One region of the Buttiauxella sp. 3AFRM03 genome, then DNA from elsewhere that is predicted to be linked to it. Evidence: predicted binding sites of a transcription regulator. Region 1 holds the regulator's gene; each other region holds the start of a gene.

Evidence for each region. Region 1 encodes Fur, which represses iron uptake genes when iron is present. Its sites were predicted from a motif close to ATAATAATGAGAACNACTATCAA; they were not measured.
Region 2: a site for Fur is predicted at 4,153-4,175, ahead of D8682_RS06460 (siderophore-interacting protein). Genes of this name have one in related genera too.
Region 3: a site for Fur is predicted at 1,341-1,363, ahead of sufA (Fe-S cluster assembly scaffold SufA). Genes of this name have one in related genera too.
Region 4: a site for Fur is predicted at 2,371-2,393, ahead of fhuA (ferrichrome porin FhuA). Genes of this name have one in related genera too.

What each region holds. Positions count from the first base shown of each region.
Region 1 covers NZ_CP033076.1:1,602,373-1,608,563, reverse strand. The annotation lists gene chiP (chitoporin) at 1-1,081, shown strand, start outside; gene chiQ (ChiQ/YbfN family lipoprotein) at 1,129-1,458, shown strand; gene fur (ferric iron uptake transcriptional regulator) at 1,548-2,000, opposite strand; gene fldA (flavodoxin FldA) at 2,287-2,817, opposite strand; gene ybfE (LexA regulated protein) at 2,970-3,251, opposite strand; gene ybfF (esterase) at 3,387-4,163, opposite strand; gene seqA (replication initiation negative regulator SeqA) at 4,358-4,900, shown strand; gene pgm (phosphoglucomutase (alpha-D-glucose-1,6-bisphosphate-dependent)) at 4,926-6,191, shown strand, end outside.
Region 2 covers NZ_CP033076.1:1,054,820-1,061,010, reverse strand. The annotation lists gene D8682_RS06475 (glycine zipper 2TM domain-containing protein) at 120-656, shown strand; gene D8682_RS06470 (Gfo/Idh/MocA family oxidoreductase) at 744-1,772, opposite strand; gene iutA (ferric aerobactin receptor IutA) at 1,893-4,082, opposite strand; gene D8682_RS06460 (siderophore-interacting protein) at 4,276-5,169, shown strand; gene D8682_RS06455 (TetR/AcrR family transcriptional regulator) at 5,222-5,854, opposite strand; gene bhsA (multiple stress resistance protein BhsA) at 6,104-6,191, shown strand, end outside.
Region 3 covers NZ_CP033076.1:5,156,830-5,163,020, reverse strand. The annotation lists gene sufB (Fe-S cluster assembly protein SufB) at 1-921, opposite strand, end outside; gene sufA (Fe-S cluster assembly scaffold SufA) at 930-1,298, opposite strand; gene D8682_RS25705 (aminoglycoside phosphotransferase family protein) at 1,712-2,539, opposite strand; partial or broken gene D8682_RS25700 (hypothetical protein) at 2,753-2,941, shown strand; gene D8682_RS25695 (hypothetical protein) at 3,238-3,552, shown strand; gene D8682_RS26975 (hypothetical protein) at 3,624-3,785, opposite strand; gene D8682_RS25690 (heme-binding protein) at 4,003-4,506, opposite strand; gene D8682_RS25685 (response regulator transcription factor) at 4,608-5,222, opposite strand; gene D8682_RS25680 (sensor histidine kinase) at 5,222-6,191, opposite strand, start outside.
Region 4 covers NZ_CP033076.1:2,082,185-2,088,375, reverse strand. The annotation lists gene mrcB (bifunctional glycosyl transferase/transpeptidase) at 1-1,286, shown strand, start outside; gene D8682_RS11225 (hypothetical protein) at 1,442-2,173, shown strand; gene fhuA (ferrichrome porin FhuA) at 2,419-4,590, shown strand; gene fhuC (Fe3+-hydroxamate ABC transporter ATP-binding protein FhuC) at 4,638-5,435, shown strand; gene fhuD (Fe(3+)-hydroxamate ABC transporter substrate-binding protein FhuD) at 5,435-6,191, shown strand, end outside.

The DNA.
Region 1 (6,191 bases):
CCCGAATGAAATCGCATTTTCCTCTTCAAACAAAGCTTACGATGAAGATTATTCCGGCGATAAGAGCGGTATAAGCCTTTATAAAGCCGCAGCTAAATTCAAATACGGCCCGGTTTGGGCCCGTGCGGGTTACATCCAGCCAACAGGGCAATCTTTATTAGCGCCACACTGGAGCTTCATGCCTGGTACTTACCAGGGCGCTGAAGCCGGGGCAAACTTTGATTATGCCGATGCTGGTGCTCTGAGCTTCTCCTACATGTGGACCAATGAGTATAAAGCTCCGTGGCACCTGGAGATGGACAAGTTCTATCAGAACGATAAGAACACCAAAGTTGAGTATCTGCACTCGCTGGGCGCGAAGTATGACTTCAAAAATGATCTGATTCTTGAAGCGGCATTCGGTCAGGCAGAAGGGTATATCGACCAATACTTCACTAAAGCAAGCTACAAATTTGATGTAGCTGGCAGCCCATTGTCTACCAGCTACCAGTTCTACGGTTCGCGTGACAAAGTCTCTGATGGCAGCGTTAACGATCTGTATGACGGCACCGCATGGTTGCAGGCTCTGACATTCGGCTACAAAGTGGGCCAGGTTGACCTGCGGCTCGAAGGTACCATGGTCAAGGCTGATGGCCAGCAGGGCTACTTCCTGCAACGTATGACCCCAACTTACGCATCGTCAAACGGTCGTCTGGATATCTGGTGGGATAACCGTTCTGACTTCAACGCCAATGGTGAAAAAGCCATCTTCGCGGGTGCCATGTATGACCTGAGCAATTGGGATCTGGCTGGTTGGGCTGTAGGTGCTTCGTATGTTTACGCATGGGATGCAAAACCAAGCTCTAAACCAACCACTGACGGTTACTACGATGCTGACAATCGCCTGAAAGAATCGGCGTACAGCCTTGATGCGTTGTACACCATTCAGGATGGGCGCGCGAAAGGCACTCTGTTCAAACTGCACTTCACTCAATACGACAACCACTCCGACATCCCAAGCTGGGGCGGTGGTTACGGCAACATCTTCCAGGATGAGCGTGACGTGAAATTCATCGTCATCGCACCGTTCACCATCTTCTGATTCGATTCCGGGCGTGAAAGCGCCCGGTTTTATAAAGGATATCGAGCATGAAAAAAATCATTTTGGTTACGGTCATGGCTTTAGGTTTGAGCGCCTGCGCACAACCCTCTAAAACGGCACCGGAAGATACAAAACTGAAACAAGCCTATAGCGCCTGTATCAATACCGCAGAAGGGAATCCTGATAAAATTCAGGCCTGTCAGAGCGTGTTAAACGTGCTGGGTCAGGAAAAGGAACACCAGGAATTTGCGAAGAAAGAAACGGTGCGCACCCTGGATTATCAAAACTGTATTCAGGCCACTCGTACTGGTAACGACCAGGCGGTAAAAGCCAAGTGCGATAAAATCTGGCAAGAGATTCGTGCGAACAACAAGTAATCTGTGAATTCAGGCAATAAAAAAACCGGTGAGCTTCCTCACCGGTTTTTTTATACCTGACATCTGGTTCAGAATGTCAGATATGCGGATTACTTTTCGCTGATTTCGTGTGCATTCTCGTCGGTACGGCAATCACCTTCAGCGCAGTGACCGTAAAGGTACAGGCTGTGGTTGGTCAGACGGATGCCATGGCGTGATGCGATTTCACGCTGACGAGATTCAATTGAATCATCACTGAACTCAATAACTTTGCCGCAGTCCAGGCAAATCAGGTGGTCGTGGTGATGTTGTTGAGTTAACTCGAATACGGATTTGCCGCCTTCGAAGTTGTGACGAGTGACAATGCCTGCATCATCAAACTGGTTTAGTACACGATAAACTGTGGCGAGACCAATTTCTTCGCCCATATCAATCAGACGTTTGTATAAGTCTTCCGCACTGACATGATGGTTCACCGGACCCTGTAGCACTTCAAGGATTTTTAATCGCGGAAGCGTGACTTTCAGGCCGGCCTTCTTCAATGCGGTATTATTGTCAGTCATGCGGAAATTGTCCTGTTGCTTAACGGATCGCTCGGACTCAGGGTGAGCGTTAAGATGAATGCGTCTCATTATAGAACTGCAGATTCTAAATGGAAACCGCAAGTATTATTCATAATCAAGCTAAAAAATGGCGGCTGAGTCGCGATTTAATTGCCTTGTTAGCTATTTAGCCAGGGGGTCATTGTACAGGGACAAACCGAAAAGTTAAAAATTTGTAGCGATTATTTTAATCGGAATAATCTATCAATGTGACGCAACCCGTTTAAAAGCTGCGTCACATCCAGAATCAGGCGTTGATGATATCTGCCAGGTTCAGCTCGTCAGAAACTTGTTTGACCCATTTCTGAACGCGTTCAGCAGTCAGTTCTGGTTGACGATCTTCATCGATAGCCAGACCGACAAAGTGATCGTCGTCAGCCAGACCTTTAGAGGCTTCAAAATGGTAGCCCGCCGTTGGCCAGTGACCGACGATAGCAGCACCGCGTGGCTCAATGATGTCACGGATAGTGCCCAATGCGTCACAGAAGTATTCTGCATAGTCTTCCTGGTCACCACAGCCGAACAGGGCGACCAGTTTGCCGTTGAAATCAACTTCTTCCAGAGTCGGGAAGAAGTCATCCCAGTCGCATTGCGCTTCACCGTAATACCACGTTGGAATGCCGAGAAGCAGAATATCGAAGCCTTCCAGGTCTTCTTTGCTGCTCTTAGCAATGTCATGCACCTCAGCAACGTCTTTACCGAGCTGTTTTTGAATCATCTTCGCGATATTTTCGGTGTTACCAGTGTCGCTGCCGAAAAAAATGCCTACGATTGCCATGAGTAAAATAACCTCTTGATACTTAATGGTATGGTGGCTGCTAATTGGCCACAGATAGGGCAATCATAGCAGAACACATTGCGGTGCGGAAACTGCTATCAGCCTGTTGTGCACAGACTGCAACATCGTATTCCGGGCATATAGCCTTTCAACTAACTGAGATGCTGCTTCAGTTGCGCGAGTAGAATCTCTTCAATCAACTCACTACGACTGATATTGCGCGCTTCAGCCAGATGATTTAGTGCATCTACTGCATCGTTATTGAGCTTCAGTTCCACTCGCTTCAGGCCGCGTACTTTATCGCGCTTGAGCTGGTTGCGTTTGTTGATACGCAGTTGCTCATCACGCGTCAGCGGATTAGTTTTTGGCCGCCCGGGGCGACGCTCGTCCGCGAACAGATCTAATGTAGTACGGTCCGTTTGTTCTTTTGCCATGATTAGACTACTGACAGGGAATTCAGGTGGCACGGAGCGGGGTGCTCTGGCGCATTTTAGCGCGCAATCATACATCAGCATGGCTTGCGCGCCAACGCGTTAGCTGCATCTAACAGCCAGTCGGTTTGTTTTTAATCAGTTTGCTGTACTTGCGTCGATAAAACGGTGGATTGCGCGCAAAACAGCATCAGGTTTTTCGGCGTGAACCCAGTGTCCGGCACCGGCAACCACATGAGCGCGCGCCTGAGGGAATTGCGCAAGCAGCGTTTCGCGGTGTGATTCGTCAACATAAGGCGATGCACCACCACGGATAAACAGTGCCGGTTCATTCCAGGTTGGGATAGCTTGCCAGCCGACAATATTCTCGTACTGTTCCCACAATACCGGAACATTAAACTTCCACTCGCCGTCAGCAAATGACTTCAGCAAGAATTGAATCACACCTTCTTCGTTCAGATGCTCACGCATCACCATAGCGGCTTGTTGACGTGTTTTCGCTCCACTACTACTGACTGCATTAATAGCCGCGAAAATTTCATCGTGACGGCGTACCTGATAATCCACCGGTGCAATGTCAATCAGCACCAGTTTATCAATGCGCTCAGGTGCAATAGCTGTCAGAGCCATCGCAACTTTACCGCCCATGGAATGGCCGATAATGATTGCTTTTTCAAAGCCATATTCTTCGAGCGTTTCAACCACATCCTGCGCCATCGCGGCATAGTTCATTTCAGAGCTACGGGGCGATAAACCATGGTTGCGCAGATCGATTTGCAGCAACGTATGATTTTGCCCGAGGTCGCGGGCCAACACGCCCAGGTTATCAAGGCTACCAAAAAGGCCGTGGATTAGGACGATGGGGGAATTACTAGTCGATTGTTGCGCAGTTTGCAGGCGAGCATTCAATTTCATGGCAAAGTTCTTTTTTTTTACTTCGTGAGGTTAGGGTATCATAACGGCATCCTGCCGCAGTGCCGCAAATTTCCAGTTTAGTCTGACTTTGTGGTGTGACATAAGTTTGGCGCTACCCGAGGTTGGGATTTGTGCGAATATGTACATATAATCCCAACAACTTGAATTCAGAAAAGATACCGCACCGGATTAAGATGAAAACAATTGAAGTTGATGACGAGCTCTATCGCTATATTGCCAGCCACACGCAGCACATTGGTGAAAGCGCGTCCGATATTTTACGGCGCATGTTGAAATTTACCGCCGGTCAATCTCCTGCTACACCAGTAACTACCGGCCAGACGGCAGCAGCTGCTGCTCCGGAAGCCAAACCCGTAAACAAAGCTCGCGATCGCGTACGTGCGGTTCGTGAATTACTGTTGTCAGATGAATATGCCGAGCAAAAGAAAGCCGTCAATCGTTTCATGATGGTGCTTTCTACTCTGTATACCCTCGACGCACATGCTTTTGGTGAAGCGACCGAGTCGCTGCATGGCCGGACGCGCGTCTATTTTGCAGGTAATGAGCAAACGCTGCTGCAAAATGGCAACCAGACCAAACCAAAGCATGTTCCGGGCACGCCATACTGGGTTATCACTAACACCAATACGGGTCGTAAATGCAGCATGATTGAACACATCATGCAATCAATGCAGTTCCCTGCGGAATTGATTGAAAAGGTTTGCGGCACAATCTAACACCTCGCGTCAGAAGGAAAGGCCAATGGCTAACCACCCTCGTGCAGGACAACCGGCACAACAGAGCGATTTGATTAACGTAGCCCAACTGACGGCCCAGTATTACGTGCTGAAGCCTGAAGTGGGGAATAGCGAACACGCGGTGAAATTCGGTACCTCCGGCCATCGTGGTAGTGCGGCACGTCATAGTTTCAACGAACCTCACATTCTGGCGATTGCTCAGGCGATTGCTGAAGATCGTGCAAAAAATGGCATTACCGGGCCGTGCTACGTGGGTAAAGATACCCACGCGCTATCTGAACCTGCGTTTATTTCCGTGCTGGAAGTGCTGGCTGCAAACGGTGTGGATGTCATTGTGCAGCAGGCAAACGGCTACACGCCAACGCCTGCCATTTCACATGCCATTCTGACGCATAACAAAAACGCTGGTGCGCAGGCTGACGGCATCGTCATTACGCCTTCGCACAACCCACCGGAAGACGGTGGTATCAAATACAATCCGCCTAATGGTGGCCCGGCTGATACCAACGTCACCAAGGTGGTTGAAGATCGTGCCAACGCGCTTTTGGCGGCGGATCTGAAAGATGTAAAACGCATCTCTCTTGATCAGGCGTGGAAAAGTGGTCACGTACAAGAACAAGATCTGGTGCAGCCGTTTATCGAAGGGCTGGTGGATATCGTTGATATGGCCGCCATCCAGAAATCGGGTCTGAAACTGGGCGTTGATCCGCTCGGTGGTTCCGGTATCGAATACTGGCAGCGCATCGCCAAACACTACAACCTGGATCTGACGATTGTTAACGATCACGTCGATCAAACCTTCCGCTTTATGCACCTCGATAAAGACGGCGCTATCCGTATGGATTGCTCGTCCGAGTGTGCGATGGAAGGTTTGCTGGCGTTGCGTGACAAATTCGATCTGGCCTTCGCCAATGACCCGGATTACGACCGCCACGGTATCGTCACGCCAGCAGGGCTGATGAACCCAAACCATTATCTGGCGGTTGCGATTAACTACCTGTTCCAGCATCGCCCGCAGTGGGGTAAAGATGTGGCCGTCGGTAAAACTCTGGTGTCATCAGCGATGATTGACCGCGTGGTTAACGACCTGGGCCGTAAACTGGTTGAAGTGCCAGTGGGTTTCAAATGGTTTGTTGATGGCCTGTTCGATGGCAGCTTTGGTTTTGGTGGCGAAGAAAGTGCCGGGGCATCGTTCCTGCGCTTTGATGGCACACCGTGGTCTACCGACAAAGACGGCATCATCATGTGTCTGCTGGCGGCAGAAATAACC
Region 2 (6,191 bases), 550 kb from region 1:
AATTCTCTCAAACAGCTGTTTTCTCCGTAAGAATCTGCGTTTTTCATCCGTTGTCTGATTTGCCTGGTCCTACTCTGGTTGCAAAATTGTAAGCAATAGCAAAGTCAGGAGGATGTCCTGTGAATAAATCAATGTTAGCGGGTATAGGTATCGGTGTGGCCGCAGCACTGGGTGTGGCGGCGGTTGCCAGCATGAACGTTTTCGACCGTGGTCCTCAGTTCGCACAGGTGGTGTCAGCGACACCTATCAAGGAAACGGTAAAAACGCCACGTAAAGAGTGCCAGAACGTCGCGGTGACTCATCGCCGACCGGTACAAGATGAAAACCGCATCATCGGTTCAGCACTGGGTGCGGTTGCCGGTGGCGTGATTGGTCATCAGTTTGGCGGCGGACGCGGTAAAGATGTTGCCACAGTGGTGGGCGCATTAGGTGGGGGTTACGCAGGTAACCAGGTGCAAGGCAATATGCAGGACCGCGACACCTACACCACGACACAGCAAAAATGTAAAACCGTGTACGACAAGTCAGAAAAAATGCTCGGTTATGACGTCACATACCGCATCGGCGATCAGCAAGGGAAAATCCGCATGGATAAAGACCCTGGCAACCAGATCCCGCTGGATAACAATGGCCAGTTGGTTTTGACTAAAATCTAACCGATAACATGCCGGTATCATAGGGTGGATAAGCGATAGCGTCATCCACCAAAAAATGTAAACCCATCTGCAAAGATGGGTTTTTTGTTAATGGCGGCCACGTAACTGCTGCTGTAATTCCAGCAGCGCCGTCACTTCGGCTATCCGTCGCTGAGTGTAAGCAGGGATCTCCTCGGGTAAGCGTAAAAACAGCCTGTTCTCACCAAACACCACGTCATGTAAACAACGGTCATATAACGGCCCTGCAAGGGTTTGACGCCTGGTTTCGTGCTCAGTCGTCCGTTCAATCACTTCATTCTGGCCTTCACGGTCGATATTGATGACTCGCCCATCATGCAGATAGATACGCATGCCTTTTTGCCCACCCGCAGGGCCAGCATATTTATTAAGATGGAGAGTGAACGGAATATCGCTGAGGGTGCCGGTCAGCAGGGCTTCACCTTCTGCGGTGGTAAAATCGCCTGCTGCAATCTCATTTCCCAGACGGTCACGTGCGTAGCTCAACTCAATCTCTAACCGATGGTTACCACCTAACTGATAGAGTGTTTCGCGCATCATGGCGAGGACATGCGTGCCGATATCAACAATCACGCCGTCAGGATGACGTAGCTGGCGGGTATCCGCCTCACCGGTGGCAAAATTCAACGCGGCAGGCTCACCAGCGGCATTAAACCCACTGGGTTCCTGCAAAAAACCTTCGATGCGGCTTATTTCACTGATGTTGTGAATGCAGTCGCTAGCTTGAGTGCGAATCATCCAGTGATCCAGCGCCAGAACACGAGCGGCAGCTTGCGGTTGCTCGAGTAATGTTTCGAGTTTCTTAAGTTGCGTGAGCGTGGCGGCAACCGGCTTTTCAACGACGATTGCGGGAACACGGCTTTGCAAAACCCTTTCGAGCACGGGTAAATGATGAAGCGAAGAAGTGGTGATTAGCACCACGTCGAGCGGTTTAGCCAGCAGCGTATCAAGCGAATCACAACGGCTAATTCCCTCAAGCTGGCGCGCTGGGTCAGCGTCATAACCATAAAGTTCGAGAGCGGGAAGGGACATACGGCGTAAAGCCGGAAGATAAGCGGTTTCGATGACCGAACCTAAACCAATGATACCTGCCAACATATTCATAGTACCTATAATTAGAGTCCCTATGTTTTAAATGACTATCGATTTCGGGTCGAGTACCAATTTGTTTGTGGGCGTAAAAACAGACCGGTTTTTGACCGGCCTGTAGAAACCACCTTAGAACAGCAGAGAGTAGTTCACACCGTAAGTGCGTCCACGGCCCTTGTATTCATACAGCGATGGGCTGCCGTAAGTTGGGCTATACAGCAGTGGTGCGCGCTGGCCCCATACGGTGGTGTAATCTTTATCCAGTAAGTTTTCGATGCTGAAGCTGAGTTTACCCACGGGTAACGCATAGCTACCAATAAAGTCGATAGTGTTGTAACCGTTGATTTTATTGTCGCTGGCATCAGTCAAATCAAACGTCTGCTGGCTTTGAACACGCAGGCTCCATGGATCTGGCGCCCAGCCAACGTAGGCGGTGGCTTTCGATGGGCTGGCGTAAATCACGTCCCATTTCTGCCATTTTCCGTCAACTTTGGTTTCGGATTTCAGCACGTTGAAGTTAATCCCGGTGCTCCAGGTTGAATCCGGAATGAAGTAATCCACCGCACCTTCAACACCGTAAATACGACGCTTATCATCCTGAACATTGATGGTCATATCTGCACGGTTGATGGCGATAGATTTATCGGACAACGAGTAATACGCCGCAATCTGGCTGCGCAGGCTATCACCGGTATAGCGCCAGCCTAACTCATAAGAATCGACCTTAATGCCCTGAAGTTTAGACTGCCCAACGTTAACGCTGTTCACGAGCTGGTAATGGCCATTAACCAGGCGGTAAGTCCCGTTGCCGTAATATTTGCCAGGGTCAGGCAATTCAACGCCTTGCGAGAAGTTGAACCACGCTTGTTGGCGCTCGGTAATGTGCATCAGTAAGCCAGCATTGAATAACGCGTTGTCGTAATCGGTGCTGCCACCAGGGATGGCATCGGCCGATTTTGCGATACCGTTCGCTATACCTTGCTGCTGAGTAAATCCAACAAAGTCATCAACTTTATTCTCGGTCCACTGGTAGCGCACACCGCCGCTTACGGTAAACAGGTCGTTGATGTCATAGCTGGTTTGCAAGAACGGCGCGAGGTTAGTAATGGTGTAGCCAGGGTAGCGACCGGTGGTGTAAATGCTTTGGTTATTCAGGCCACCTGAGGCGTTCGCTTTTGCTAAATCAAAGAACATTTGGTTCGAGGTAAAGCTCTCGTGATCGGCGTCCACACCATAGGTAATCTGCCAGCCGTCGAGCGGTTGGCTGGTCATTGCCAGTTTCGCACCGTACTGATCGGTATCTTGTTGCGAGGCGGAGAAACTGGTGACTGTGTTACGTGTCAGCGTCGGGAACGGATAGAACGTCAGGGACTCATCGCGATAATAAATCTGCCCCACCAATTCCTGCCCGAGGAAATCGCTGTTGGAATATTGCAGGCTAATGAGATGGCGCTCGGTGCCAGGAATACGGTCTGAATTAAGCTGGTCACTGACATACGCCTTGCCATTGCCGGTTACCGCCGAGAAATTATTCCCTAAATCCAGGCCGTAATCATCATCACCCTGGCTTTTGTAATACTGTGTCACCAGTTGCAGCTGTTGGGTTTCATCAATATTTAATGTGCCCGTACCCATGACATCCAGACGGTCAGAATACTGCAAACCGGTCTGTGTATTGTCGAGCAGGGTTTGGTCGCCGTTGCCGTCATACCAGCCACCAAATTTTTGATACGCCACCGATAAACGCCCTGATGCATGATCGTTACCGCCAGAAATCGCGCCTGCGACGCGCTCGTCGTGATCTTTGCTACTGTTGAAACCTGATTTAATCCCGCTTTCAAATTCCAGCTGGGTTTCAGGCTGGCCTTTCTTCGTCACGATATTAATCAAGCCGCCGGTACTGCCGCCGCCATACAGTGATGTCGCACCGGAGATCACTTCAATATGCTCGATGTTAAACGGGTCAATGGAATCTAGCTGGCGGCTATCGGTACGGGACGAGTTCATGCGCACGCCATCCACTAACACCACGATAGAGCGGCCACGCATATTCATGCCGTAGTTGGTGCGGCTTTGGCTGCTGACATCCAGACCGGGAATTAACTGTGCAAGTGCGTCTTTCAGCTCCTTTCCTCCCTGAATCTGCTGTTCAAGCTCAGCGCCTTCTATGACCCAGGTGGTCTGTGCCATTTCAGCCACAGTACGGTGTGTACGGTTGGCAGAAACCAGAATGTTTTCTTCGGAAGTTTGCTGCGCGACAGCCGGAGCCATCATCGCCAGAAGCAACGGGTTAAGCACCCAGCGCGCGTTTTTATGCATCATCATCATTCCTTAGATGGAAAATATTAACATTTATAAATGTTTTGAAATAAGAACGAGCTGGATTTTGCCGATAACGGTTCTCATTATCAATCTCAATTGATAGTATTTCTCAAATTAATCTCATGAATAATCACATGATTTCTGTGGTTTACTTTTTGTGGATGTAGCCGGAGACGGCAGAGGAGTCGAAATGGCAGGGGGGCAAGGCTATCGATTGTTTAATGTGCAGCTAGTGCATAAATCACAAGTTTCACCTTCGTTGTTGAGCCTGGTGTTTGGCGGTCCGGACATTGCAAACATGAAATGTGATGCACCCGATCAGCGCATCAAAATGCTTTTTCCGTCAGAGGACGGTTCAATCCCAACGTTGCCAGAGCAAGCACAGTGGTATCAGCTACTGCAAGAATTGCCCAAAGAGAAGCGGCCTATTGTGCGCACTTATACCTTGCGCCACGTCGATGCTGCGCGCCAGGAAGTGACGGTTGAATTCGTCAGCCATGGTACCGAAGGCCCGGCTTCTGCGTGGGCGATTGCCGCTGAAGCTGGCGACAAAATACAAATTGTCGCCCCGAATGCTGCTTATTCTGGTGACAGTGGTGGATATGAATGGACGCCGCCTGAGGGCCTGCGTCAGGCACTGATTATTGCCGATGAAACCGCATTGCCTGCGGCACGAGGCATTCTTGAACTGCTGGCGACGCAGCCAAATCCACCACAAATACAGGCATTTTTCGAGGTGCCAGAGCAGGGCGATTGTGTGGATTTAAGCGCATATAGCTTTGCCAGCATTCACTGGTTGCCGCGTAAAACCTCTAACGCGAGACACGGGGAGTGCTTGCTAAAAGCAGTCAGAACCGACGCACAACTGCCTAAAACGGCGGGCGTTGCTGAAACGGTCAATGAGGAAGCCGAAGGTGAATTACTGTGGGATAAAGCCACGACCGCCAGCAATACGTTTTATGGCTGGGTTGCGGCAGAGTCGACGGTGGTGAAAATGCTGCGGCGATATTTGATAGGAGAATGTGGCGTGAACCATGATGCTATCAACTTTATGGCTTACTGGAGTAAAGGGCGGCAACGGTAAAGCAGTGTTTTAGCTAAGGCGGATAAGTTTGCGTTATCCGCCTTAGCGCAGTTTAAACTTTCTTCAATTCTGGCAGCAGCCGCATCGTGGTATTCACTATCTGCAACAGCTCTTCATAACTGGCATTTTCACGCGCACTGACTGACATCCCCTGAACGATACAACACAGATACTTCGCCAGTTTTCGGACACAGCTTTCAGACGGAATCTCGCCTCTTGCCTGGCGTTTGCTCAGAAAACGTATCAGCGTTTCTTCCTGCATGGCATGGCGGGCTTTGATCACGGCTGAAATATCATCCGAAGAGGTCGCCAGCACTGATGAAGTACAGATGATAAAGCAGCCCGCAGGTGTGTCTTTGTCGGTGAAAAGCTTCGCAACATGAGACAGATAATCTTCCAGAGCCTCTTCGAGACTGCGTTCTTCGCAGAATAAACACGCTTCGTGTTTTTGCGCAAAACGGGCGATATAACGATCCAGCACGGCGCGAAATAACCCCTCTTTATTGGTGAATTCGGCGTACAGCGTCGGGGCTTTCGCGCCGGTAGCTTCCACTAAATGCGCCATAGAAGTGGCTTCGTAGCCGTGTTGCCAGAACAAAGCCATGGCCTTGTCGAGTGCTGCTTCCCTGTCAAACACCTTCGGACGGCCACGGCTTTTTTTGATGCAACTTATATCAGATGACATATGTGCCGTTTAACCTTTGTCTGTTTAATGAACGATCATTATAAAAATAATAACACTCAGTAGCTATAGGCATTTAGGATAAAAATAAATTAATCCTATCGTAATGAAAAATAGTATGTTTATAAAATAATTAACGAGCGTTATAAAAATAATTTGACGTGTGATGAAGATCACGTTTATGATTTACCTATCGATCGTTAAGTAAATAACTTAACGACCTTACAAATCATCTGCTCAAGGTAAAAAATCATGAAAAACGTTAAAACTCTCATCGCTGCTGTGGTTCTTAGTTCAATCTCTTTCGCAAGCTTTGCCGCTGTTGAAGTTCAGGCAACAC
Region 3 (6,191 bases), 1.8 Mb from region 1:
TTCGCACAGCGCACGTTTGGTCACAAAATTCAGAATGCCACCCGTGTTGCCATCGCCTGGGAACCAGTTTTGTACCGTGGAATATTTCACTTCAGCATCTTTATGGATGATGACTTCCACCACCGCTGCGTGAAGCTGATAGCTGTCGCGCACAGGTGCTGAACACCCTTCGATATAACTGACGTAGCTGCCTTCATCAGCGACTAAAATGGTACGTTCGAACTGCCCAGTTTTCTCGGCGTTAATACGGAAATAGGTAGAAAGCTCCATCGGGCAACGTACGCCTTTCGGCACATAAATAAACGTGCCGTCGGAGGCAACCGCCGCGTTAAGTGCGGCAAAGAAGTTGTCGTTACTCGGAACCACGGTGCCGAGATACTTTTGCACCAGCTCAGGGAATTCGTGAATCGCCTCGCCAAAGGAGCAGAAAATAATCCCCTGTTCAGAGAGTTTTTCACGGTAAGTGGTGGCAACAGAAACGGAGTCAAAAATCGCATCCATGGCGATATTCGAGCCTTCATGCACCGGAACACCTAGCTGTTTAAATGCCTCTTCTACTTCACCGGTCAGATAGGCGTTGCTGCCGGGTTTCTGAACCGCACCCGGTTGAGACTCACCGTTATCGTCGCAACTCCCGCACGACGGCGCGGAGTAATAGCTGTAATCCTGATAGTTAAGTTTTTCGTAATTGGCCTTCAGCCAGTGCGGCTCTTCCATTTCAAGCCAGGCACGATATGCGCTCAGGCGAAATTCCAGCATCCACTCAGGCTCATTACGCCGCGCAGAAATTGCCCGCACCACATCTTCGTTGATGCCGTGCGCCATTTCGTCGGTTTTTAACTGGGTGAAAAAACCTTCTTTATAAGAATGGCTGCCCGCCCAGGTTTGCACTTCTTCAGACGTTTCAGTGTTACGTGACATAATCCCGCCTACACCCCAAAGCTTTCACCACAGCCACATTCGTGCTGGGCTTTCGGGTTGTTGAATTTGAATATTTCGTTTAATCCTTCGCGCACATAATCGACTTCCGTCCCGTCGATAAACGGCATCGCTGAAAGTGGCACCCACAGCTTTGCGCCGTCTGTTTCAAAAAGGAGATCGTCGGGTTTTGGTTCTTTTACGGTGTCCAGTACATAGCCAAACCCTGCACAACCTGTCTGTTTAATCCCCAAACGCACACCCAAAAATCCAGGTTGCTGGCTTGCCAGTTTGCGAATATGTGAGCACGCATCAGGGGTCAACGTCAGTCCCTTCCAGGCAAATTCACTGGGATCGAAGCTACCGGTTTGCACATCCATAGTTCACCTCTTAATGTTTTGGCGCCTAAAGGCCTACACCCCATGTTAATGATAACTATTATCAATACAACATCCTGATAACAGGGGTATTCGAAAAATGCTGCATTTTTAGGCGTCTTAACTAAGGATAGACCCTACTGAAAGTCTTGCAGGTGGTGAAAAGAGCTATTTAAGCCACTGAATTGAGAAGGATTTAAATGCCGGGCGAATGATTAGGTGATAGAAAGTAAAAGATGTATAGAGAATACCGATTTATGCGATAGGTAACCTAAAATGTCTGAAAACAACGATTTACTGCAACATCAACAATTTAACTATTTCTGCTTAATCTGGTGACGTGAAAATAGCCTCAACACTTCCTGTTTCAAGATCCAGACAGGTGGCCTATGGGCATTTAACTCGAGACTGCATGTTCACTGATTCAGTTCGGACACTGCCAGCGCTGCAACTTCTAATGCTATGGATGCTGTCTCGTTGCTCTCGAGTGACCATGTTGTTGAGAGTCCGCACCACGCAATGATCCATTTGAGTAGACGCTCTCTATCAAGGCCCGCCATTTCGCTAACCAGATTCAGTCGTTGTTTAAATATTCCTGGGACAGTAGCAACCCGGGGTATGGGATTGCCAAGATCCGGATTGGTAAAAATATTGGCAAAGTCGAAACCTCGTTCACCGATGATTCCTTTTGGATCAATGGCCAGCCAGCCTGAGGCACCGAAATAAAGAACGTTCTCATGATGTAAGTCGCCATGTAATACGACCAACTCTTGTGGAGTCGATAACAACTCTTCTGCTATTTCAGCGCTACGCGACAGGATGCCTCCATACAGCTGGGCTGCTGATTGAAGAGGACAAAACCACTCAGCCAGAGTCGGAAGTTGTGGTAAAGGCCGTTTTGGGGTGGTGTGAAGTCTGTTTGCTGTAAAGCATAAAATCCGACACGCCTCAGCATCCTGACCTTCCGGGGACATAGAGGAGAGTGATGCCTCCCCCATTGCGCGTGCGAGAAGAATGGCTTCATTTTCATATGCAATAACCTGTGCTGCGCCATTTCCTTCCCTCCATGACATTAGAGCATTACCGGATTGTTCATCCGCATCATCTGTGATTTTAAGCATGGCTTTCATACCTCCTGTTATTGTCTCAACAGGCAAGAGTTTGGAGGTATGGGTTGTGAACGGTGTACCATCTGGAATGAGGTTCCAGCGATCTAACCAGAGTGTGAACCCGCTAATGTCCATAATATTTTCCTTACTTCCTTATCGTGAAAGTCACTGAATGCGACAGGCATGTGAACAATTCTAACTCATAGCTTGAGTAAATTTTTCTCAACTTAAATCTGATGGTTAGGTCATTCATGCAACTGTATTTAAAAATAAGAAAACATAAGATTGTTAAGGTTATAACCTCATCATATTTTCAAAGTGTGTATTTCCCCTCAAGGAATAAGCATCATGATTAAGCGTCGCACTCTCAAAACTGCATTTGCGGCGGTTATTTCTCTGACTGTCCTTGCCGCCCCCGTTTATGCAAACCCGGGCAACGGCAATGGTGGCGGTAATCACGGTAACAGTGGTAATAGCGGTAACCAGGGCAACAAAGGCCAGGGTAACGGAAAGTCGAATGAGGCTCATGGCAAGCGGTGGGTAATGATTTGGTGCTTATTGCTTTAAGCATGGCCATTGTGACCTCCGTCATTAACGGTGTGTTCGATTAACATATTCCCCTGTCCGTGAGCCTCGCATCTGCGGGGCTTTTTTATGCCCAGCGACAATATCCCCTGTTCTTCATTTTGTTAAATACCGTGACCATTAGCCCGGTAATTGTACTGAGTCCTTCATACGCTTAATATATATGAGAAAGTGGCTTTGACGAGCAAGAAAAATCGGTTCGTTAATTTTAATTTTGTTGGTAATTATATTCTACGGAAGGATATTCAATGCGCTATACACCTTTTATAATTGTGCCTTTATTAAGTGCCTGTAGTTTCAGTTTTATGAAGTTTGATAATGATCCGTTAGTACAAGCGACGTACGCGACTAATGCGACAAAAAGCTCCGTTATTGCAGCGGGTGGGAAACCAGACAGTGAGATGAATGTTCCAGAAATCAATGGGACTTGCATCAATTACACGCTAAAAAAAGATGCTGAGACAATGCCTTTTTATGTGGCATTCGATGAGAATGGAAACCGCAAACATTATGGCTATATCTCCTGCCAACAGGCGAGAGCCAAAGGAGTATTTAGCCAGTAAGTCATCATAAAAGATCATTCCTCTTCTCACTCTATACAGTCAGAAGAGGGATGTGTGAATTTCTCTAAATATTAGTAACCTGCAGCCTTATTAGCCGCTTTTATACGCTTATTCCTGCTGTCTTTTTCATGGCTATCTTTAGCCTGCATTATGCCACCAGCAGCATCTACCCAGTCATTAGCTGTACAACCGGATAATACCACGCCCAACATAAGTGCAAGTACATACTTCATTATAGCTCCATAAACTCATATCTGTATAAATAACGTCCGTGTAATACTTAAAGTATTTGACGCTTACGCCGTTATTTTGACAAAAAAAGAGTTCATGGGCAAGGTGCGCTGGATTCAAGGCTGTTTTATATAGCGCGTGAGATACAACTTATAGCTGAAATAATTTAAGTTGCAGGCTATATAATAGACCTGCAACTTAAACAAAATGGATGGATTATTAAGCGGAAGTATTGAGCAGTGATTTATTTGCTTCGAGCGCGTCAACCGCACATTGCTGATCCAAATGCCCGCCAGGTGCGCCGCCAATACCAATAGCGCCAATAGTCTGGTTATCGACTTTGACAGGAACTCCACCGCCCAATAATAAGAAGCCAGGGATATCACGCATATTCTGCGCACCGGCGTTATCCTGCGCACTCTTCATAACATCACCGGTGGCATTTTTGGTAGTCAGCGCGGTGTATGCTTTCATACGGCTGGCTTCTACAGTATGCGGACCTGCGTTATCCATGCGTTTAACAATTTTCACCACACCCGCGCGGTCAACAACCGTTACCGCCACGTTGTAGTTTTTAGCGCTACAGGCCTGGATTGCGCTCTGTGCGAGCTTTTCGGCAAACTCGAGTGAGAGGTTCTTTTCGCTCAGCACGTTGCTGGCGAATGCAGGCATTGCTGCGGCACCACTGAACAGAACAGCCGCTAACAAGATTGATTTTTTCATGGTTTCTTCCCTCAACTCGGAGTGATTAATTTACCAGAGTTAAGGTAACCAACCGTGCGATGCGAAACCATTCGGGCGAATACCTGGTAAACCAGGTAATTTTACGTAGTTCCTTTTAAACCACCGTAGATTTTAATCAGCTTCGCCAGCGAGTTTATTTCTAGCCGGGCAAACAAACTCGCGCGGTGCGCTTCCACGGTTCGCGGTGACAACGAAAGATCGCGAGCCATCTCTTTGTTCGATTTCCCCTGCATGATAAGCGCCATCACTTCATGCTCGCGGGCAGAAAGAGTCGCCAGTTTCGCCTGTAAATCGGCCTGATTTTCACGCTGTTGCTGGCTGAGTTTCTGTTGTTCGAGTGCCGCCCCCACTGTTTCAATCAGCAAATCTGCATCAACTGGCTTGGTAAGAAACTCAAACGCGCCATTTTTAAATGCACGACGGCAAAGATCGATACTGCCGTGACCCGTCATCATAATGATTGGCAAAGTGCTCCCCATTTGCTGCCAGTTCTCAAGCAACGTAATGCCTGACTTTCCTGGCATGCGAATATCCAGCAGTAAACAACCGTTCAGGTTTTGCACATCAGGCTCTGCTTCCATAAAACACTGCACGCTTTCAAAAACCTTCGTTTCCCATCCCATGGTCGCCAGAAGTGCGCTTAGCGAAAAGCGTATCGCTTCATCGTCATCAATTAGGTAGATACATTGCGCCATCATGCCTCCTGTTGAGCAAAGGGAAATATCAGGGTAAAACACGCTCCGCCATTGGGGCTATTTTCTGCCTGAATGCTGCCGTTAAGCCGTTGTACCAGCGTTTCGGTCAACGCCATTCCTAACCCCAGCCCTTCTTTTCGAGTCGTGAAGAAAGGCATAAATACTTGCTCCAGTGCCTGCTCCGTAAGCCCTGGGCCGCCATCGGTAACGGTTAAAACAATACTGTTTTCACTTTGACTTGCATTGATTCTTACCCAGGCTTTACCCGCAGGTATTTGCTGCTGTGCCTGAATCGCATTGTTGAGCAAATTATGGAATATCTGTTCAATCCCAAGTGGAGACGCCATTAACGGTGGCAGTGAATCAGGAATGTTGTTTATCACGGTGACTTTGCCACGCTGGATTTCATTGCCCAGCAGCGTTACCACATGCTCACAAACCCGGCGCAAATCCACAGGCTGCAACGCCTGTTCATCACTGTGTAATTTCTCGCGGAAGGTTCGCAGCAACGCGCTAATGCGTTTTGTCTGGGTAACGGAGGCATCCAGCAGTGGAAGCGCCTTTTCAGCCTGTTGTTGTGCAATAAGGCGCTGTGCGGTTTGCGAATAACTAAGAATGGCGGTGAGCGGCTGATTCAGCTCATGCACCATGCCTGCGGCTATTTCCCCCATCGCATTAAGCCGTGACAACTCAGAGAAATGCGCACGTAAATCGGCAATATTGCGTTGGCGTTTTGTCTTCTGGTACTGATTATAAAAGTAGATAACAACCGCCCAGAAAAGGCCCGCCAGCACCATTAAAAGCCAGGGTAAATTTCGCCAGTCAGGGTTATTGGTGACTGTCAGACTTAATGGCTGAGATGGGCTGGTAATCTGTTTTTCCCAACGCCACCAGTCGTCAGTTCCCTCTGCGCCTTGCGTAAGAAGCGGTGCTCCCTGCCAGCTCAGGCTAAAGTGGTGAAACTTCTGT
Region 4 (6,191 bases), 480 kb from region 1:
AGCTTCAGACTAAGCTTGGTGACAAAGTTAAAGACCTGTCTGGGGTGAAGATCTTCACCACGTTTGATTCCGTTTCCCAGGATGCGGCAGAGAAAGCGGTAAGCGAAGGGGTTCCGGTACTGCGTGCCTCTCGTAAGCTCAAAGATCTCGAAGCGGCTATGGTGATTGTTGACCGTTCGACCGGCGAAGTTCGTGCCATGGTCGGCGGGGCAGAAACGCAATTTGCCGGCTTTAACCGTGCGATGCAGGCTCGTCGTTCCATCGGTTCTCTGGCAAAACCAGCGACTTATCTGACGGCGTTAAGCCAGCCGGATTCGTACCGCCTGAATACCTGGATTACCGATGCGCCAATCGCGCTGAAACAGCCAAACGGACAAGTGTGGTCGCCGCAAAACGATGACCGTCGCTACAGTGAGAGCGGTAAGGTCATGTTAGTGGATGCGCTGACGCGTTCGATGAACGTGCCAACCGTAAATCTGGGGATGGCGTTGGGCTTGCCAGCCGTAACCGACACCTGGGTCAAACTCGGCGTGCCGCAGAACCAATTGCATCCGGTTCCGGCTATGTTGCTGGGCGCGCTGAACCTGACGCCAATCGAAGTGGCGCAGGCATTCCAGACCATCGCCAGCGGCGGTAACCGTGCAACGCTTTCTGCATTGCGTTCGGTGATTGCGGAAGACGGCACCGTGCTATATCAAAGCTTCCCGCAGGCGGAACAGGCAGTTCCTCCGCAGGCAGCCTACATGACGCTGTTTACCATGCAGCAGGTTATGGCTCGTGGTACCGGGCGTGCGTTGGGTGGCAAGTATCCGAACCTGCATCTGGCAGGGAAAACGGGTACCACCAACGATAATGTGGATACCTGGTTTGCCGGTATTGATGGCAAAGAAGTGGCGATTACCTGGGTAGGACGTGACAACAACCAGCCGACCAAACTATATGGTGCGAGCGGGGCGATGTCGCTGTATCAACGTTATCTGGCTAACCAGACGCCAATTCCGCTGGTGCTGAATCCACCGGAAGACATTGTTGATATGGGTGTTGATAGCGCGGGTTACTTCCAGTGTGGTGGCGGTGGGGATCGCGTCCTTCCTGTCTGGACGACCAATCCGGATGGATTGTGCCAGCAAAGCCAGCAGGCCGAGCAGACCAATAATCCATTTAATCAGTCGCAGCAGCAACAGCCTCAACAGCAGCCGCAGCAACAGCAGCAACAACCTCAGCAGCAGCCTGAATCCAGTGATGGTGTTGCCGGTTGGATTAAGGATATGTTCGGCGGGAATTAATTGCTGAACGTCCTTGTGTGCCACCTTTTAGAATAATAATCTAACGGGTGGCATATATTTTTCTTAATTATTTATTTCCTGTCTGCCTCTTGTGAAGAATGCTCTAATGTTTTGTTGAATGCTTAAAATTTCACAGTACAAGACAGGAAAGTCAGATGGACAGCAAAACATTTCAAAAAATAGTATTACCACATCTCACCGAAGCCATGCTTTTTACCCGTTCCAGGTTATCTCTAAAATCATCTAATAAGTTTTATCCAGATAAAAATATGATTGAAAAGTGGATGTTGACGAATCCGCAAAAATATCGGCTGCATACCCTTGGCGGGGACAAGATGCGCAGCGCGGCGGTTTCTGCACAGCGCAAACTCAAGCTATCTTCCAGGCAACTGTACCAAAAAGTTGAAAATGATTACCGCAATGGAGTGCAGAACGCAGGCAATTGTGGGGAAAATGCCCGAATCGCTTTTTGCTATCTCACCGATCGTATTAGCAAGCTTGAACGGAAGGTCGGGTGCCCAATCCTTATATTACAAATTTTCCTTCAACATCCCGTGGATCACTGTCTGGTATTAGTCGGCACACTACCTCGTCGCGGCAGTCGGAAATTAATTGAGAACACATTAATATGTGATCCATGGGCGAAAATCGTTTGCCCAATAGCGCATTACTCCCTCGAATGGAAAATGAAAATGAATAAATGGTCCAATCGTGGGCTTATGGGGAAATGTGTCGAAGGTACGTTTGACCCTTTTTACGATGAATGTTCTCGCGAGAGTATTCGCGTGGGTAAATTTATTATTTTTGAGCAAACCGCTGCTGGGAAAACACTCGCTTCAAAAAATAAACAGCATTATTCATTGATAGACAGAAGCGCGATTTCCTGAACCACTCGCATTAGCCATTCGGTCACGTTGCTGACAGCGTGATCGGGATGTGTCATTCCTGCCTGGTTTTCTCTGTTTGTGAGTCCTTTTTCACTCCTTGCACTTTGTATGGTTATTTTTTATCCCCCTGGTCCCCCAGGGGGTGTGATCCGCTTGCCATGCACTTTCCGTTTCGTCTATTATTCTGCGGCATAATAATAATTCTCGTTTTCGTTATCATTCGTTACTTCATCAGAGATAATACAATGGCGCGCTTAAGAACTGGACAACCAGTCAATACCTCAATTCGCAAACTTGCATTCTTTGTTGCTGCCGCTGTAAGCGGTGTCAGTGCATCAAGTTTTGCAGCAGACAACACAACAGCTAAAGAAGATACCATCACCGTTTCCGCCAGTGTTGCTGACGAAAGCGCGTGGGGCCCGTCTCCAACGATTGCCGCTAAACGCACGGCAACCGCGACCAAAACTGATACGCCAATTGAAAAGACTCCACAGTCTATTTCGATTGTGACTCGTGAAGAGATGGATACTCACCAGCCAGCTTCCGTGAAAGAAGCGTTGGGCTACACGCCAGGTATCACCGTTTCTACCCGTGGTGCATCCGACACCTATGACGCGGTGAAAATTCGTGGTTTCGGTTCGGTTAACCAGAACAACTATTTAGATGGCCTGAAACTTCAGGGCGACTTCTATAACGAAGTGATCATCGACCCGTACATGCTTGAGCGCGTGGAATTAATGCGTGGCCCAACTTCCGTGCTGTACGGAAAAAGCAGTCCAGGCGGTATTATCACTATGGTAAGCAAGCGTCCAACCACTGAACCGCTGAAAGAAGTTCAGTTCAAGATGGGCACTGACAATCTGTGGCAAACCGGTTTCGACTTCAGTGATTCACTGGATGATGCAGGCGTTTATTCTTATCGTCTGACTGGTGTGGCGCGTTCTAACGACGACCAGCAACAATTCTCCAAACAGAAACGTTATGCGATTGCTCCGTCATTCACCTGGCGTCCTGACGATAAAACTAATTTCACTTTCTTAGCGAACCTGCAAGACACTCCAGAGACGGGTTATTACGGTTGGTTGCCGAAAGAAGGTACCGTTGAGCCGTTGCCAGATGGTTCTTATCTGCCGACTGATTTCAACGAAGGTGTTCCAAATAACACCTACTCGTTGTCCCATAAAATGGTCGGTTATACCTTTGACCATGAGTTCAACGACACTTTCACCGTGCGTCAGAACCTGCGTTATGTTGAGTCTAAAACCAATCAGAAAAGCGTTTACGGCACTGGCGTAGACTCTTCAGGTTATATGCTGACTCGCGGCACTGTTGTGGATAACGAAAAGCTGCACAACTTTGCTGTTGATACTCAAGTGCAAAGTAATTTTGCGACCGGTGACGTGGCACATACCTTGCTGACTGGTGTTGATTTCCAGCAGATGCGTAACGATGTGAACGCCACCTTCGGCAGCGCTCCGCCACTGGATTTGTATAACCCAGTGTACGAAAACTACGATTTTGGCGATGCAGACCCGTATCAGCAAAACAAACAGAAACAGACCGGCATCTACATTCAGGATCAAGCTGAGTGGAACAAGTTTGTTCTGACCGTCGGTGGCCGTTACGACTGGCTGAAACAGTCAACACTCGCTTACCAGGCGAATAACTACACCGAGCGTGACGATAGCGAATTCACTGGCCGTGCGGGTCTGAACTACCTGTTCGATAACGGTGTGTCGCCGTACATCAGCTACAGCGAATCTTTCGAGCCAAACTCAGGTGCAGATTTCTACGGCAACACCTTCAAACCGTCTAAAGGCCGTCAGTACGAAGCGGGCGTGAAGTATGTGCCGAAGGATATGGCGGTGGTGATTACTGGTGCGATTTATCAACTGACTAAGTCTGATAACCTGATGTCCGACCCAGACACTTCCCACGGTTTCTCCTCCATTCAGGGTGGTGAAATTCGTTCTCGCGGCGTAGAACTCGAAGCGAAAGCGGCGGTGAATGCCAACATCAACGTGACGGCTTCTTACACCTACACCGATGCGGAATACACCACTGACACCAACTACAAAGGCAACACGCCTGAGCAGGTGCCAGAGCACATGGCTTCACTGTGGGGGGATTATACCTTCAATGAAGGCTCGCTGACCGGTCTGACTATCGGTACCGGTGGTCGCTTCATCGGCTCCAGCTACGGCGACCCGGCTAACAGCTTCAAAGTGGGTAGTGCTGCGGTTCTGGATGCAGTGGTTAAATATGACCTCGGCCGTTTCGGTATGAATGGTTCAAGCGTGGCGGTGAATGTGAACAACCTGCTTGATCGTGAATACGTTGCCAGCTGCTTCGCCACTTATGGCTGCTTCTGGGGCGCTGAGCGCCAGGTTGTTGCGACTGCTACATTCCGCTTCTAAGTGTATTCGGGCACGGTTCGCCGTGCCCATCAACAAAGTTGGCTACCATGCAGGACAAACACCTTCATCCCGATACCACGTTTAGCCTCTCAGACGTTACCTTTCGCGTACCCGGTCGCACGCTTCTTCACCCTCTCTCGATAACCTTTCCCGTTGGCAAAGTCACCGGCCTGATTGGGCACAATGGCTCGGGGAAATCGACATTGCTGAAAATGCTTGGCCGTCATCAAAAGCCTTCTGATGGGGAAGTTCAGCTCAACAATCAACCGTTAGATAGCTGGAGCAGCAAGGAATTTGCGCGCAAAGTCGCGTATTTACCGCAGCAACTTCCGGCGGCAGAAGGGATGACGGTGCGTGAGTTGGTGGCGATTGGTCGTTATCCGTGGCATGGCGCGCTGGGGCGTTTCGGCGCGGCAGACCGTGAATTGGTTGAAGAGGCAATTACGCTGGTGGGGTTGAAACCTTTTGCGCATCGTCTGGTGGATAGTCTTTCTGGTGGCGAGCGCCAACGGGCGTGGATTGCTATGTTAGTGGCGCAGGACAGCCGCTGTTTGCTGCTTGATGAACCCACGTCGGCACTGGACATTGCCCATCAGGTTGACGTGCTGGCGCTTATCCATCGTCTGAGCCAGGAACGCGGTCTGACGGTGATTGCTGTGCTGCATGATATCAATATGGCCGCTCGCTATTGCGACCACCTGGTGGCACTGCGCGGTGGTGAAATGATTGCCCAGGGTAGCCCGGCTGACCTGATGCAAAGCGCAACGCTGGAGAAGATTTACGGAATTCCAATGGGCATTCTGCCTCATCCTGCGGGTGCCGCTCCGGTGAGCTTTGTTTACTGATGCCTGAACTAATCAATCCTTTGTTGAGTCGTCGTCAGTTGCTCACTGCTCTGGCACTCTCACCGCTATTGCTCAAAATGGGTAATGCACAGGCGGCAACCATTGACCCTCAGCGTATTGTGGCGCTGGAGTGGTTGCCCGTAGAACTGATGCTGGCGCTGGGAATCAAGCCTTACGCCATGGCGGACATTAAAAATTACCAGGCGTGGGTCGGCGAACCGAAATTGCCGGATGGCATTATTGAAGTCGGCCTGCGCACTGAACCCAATCTTGAACTCCTGACACAGCTGAAACCTTCACTGATTCTCTATTCTGCAGGCTATGGCCCACAGCCTGAAAAAATGGCGCGTATCGCTCCGGGATTAGGTTTTAGCTTTAACGACGGTTCCGGAAAACCGCTGACCGTAGCGCGCCAGTCGCTGATTGAACTGGGCGAGAAACTGGGCATGCAGCAAGCGGCTCGTGACCACTTGCAGAAATTCGACCAATTTATTGAGCAGATGAAACCGCGCTTTGCCGCACGTGGTGAAAAACCTGTGTTGCTGATGACGTTATTAGATTCCCGCCATGCGCTGGTGATCGGCAAAAACAGCCTGTTCCAGCAAGTGATGGACTTACTCGGTGTGAAAAATGCCTGGTCTGGGGAAACCAATTTCTGGGGCAGCGCGGTGGTGGGGCTTGAACGTCTCGCTGAAGTCAAAGACGCCGACGTTATCTGCTTTGATCACAATAACGACGCTGAAATGGAGCGTGTGA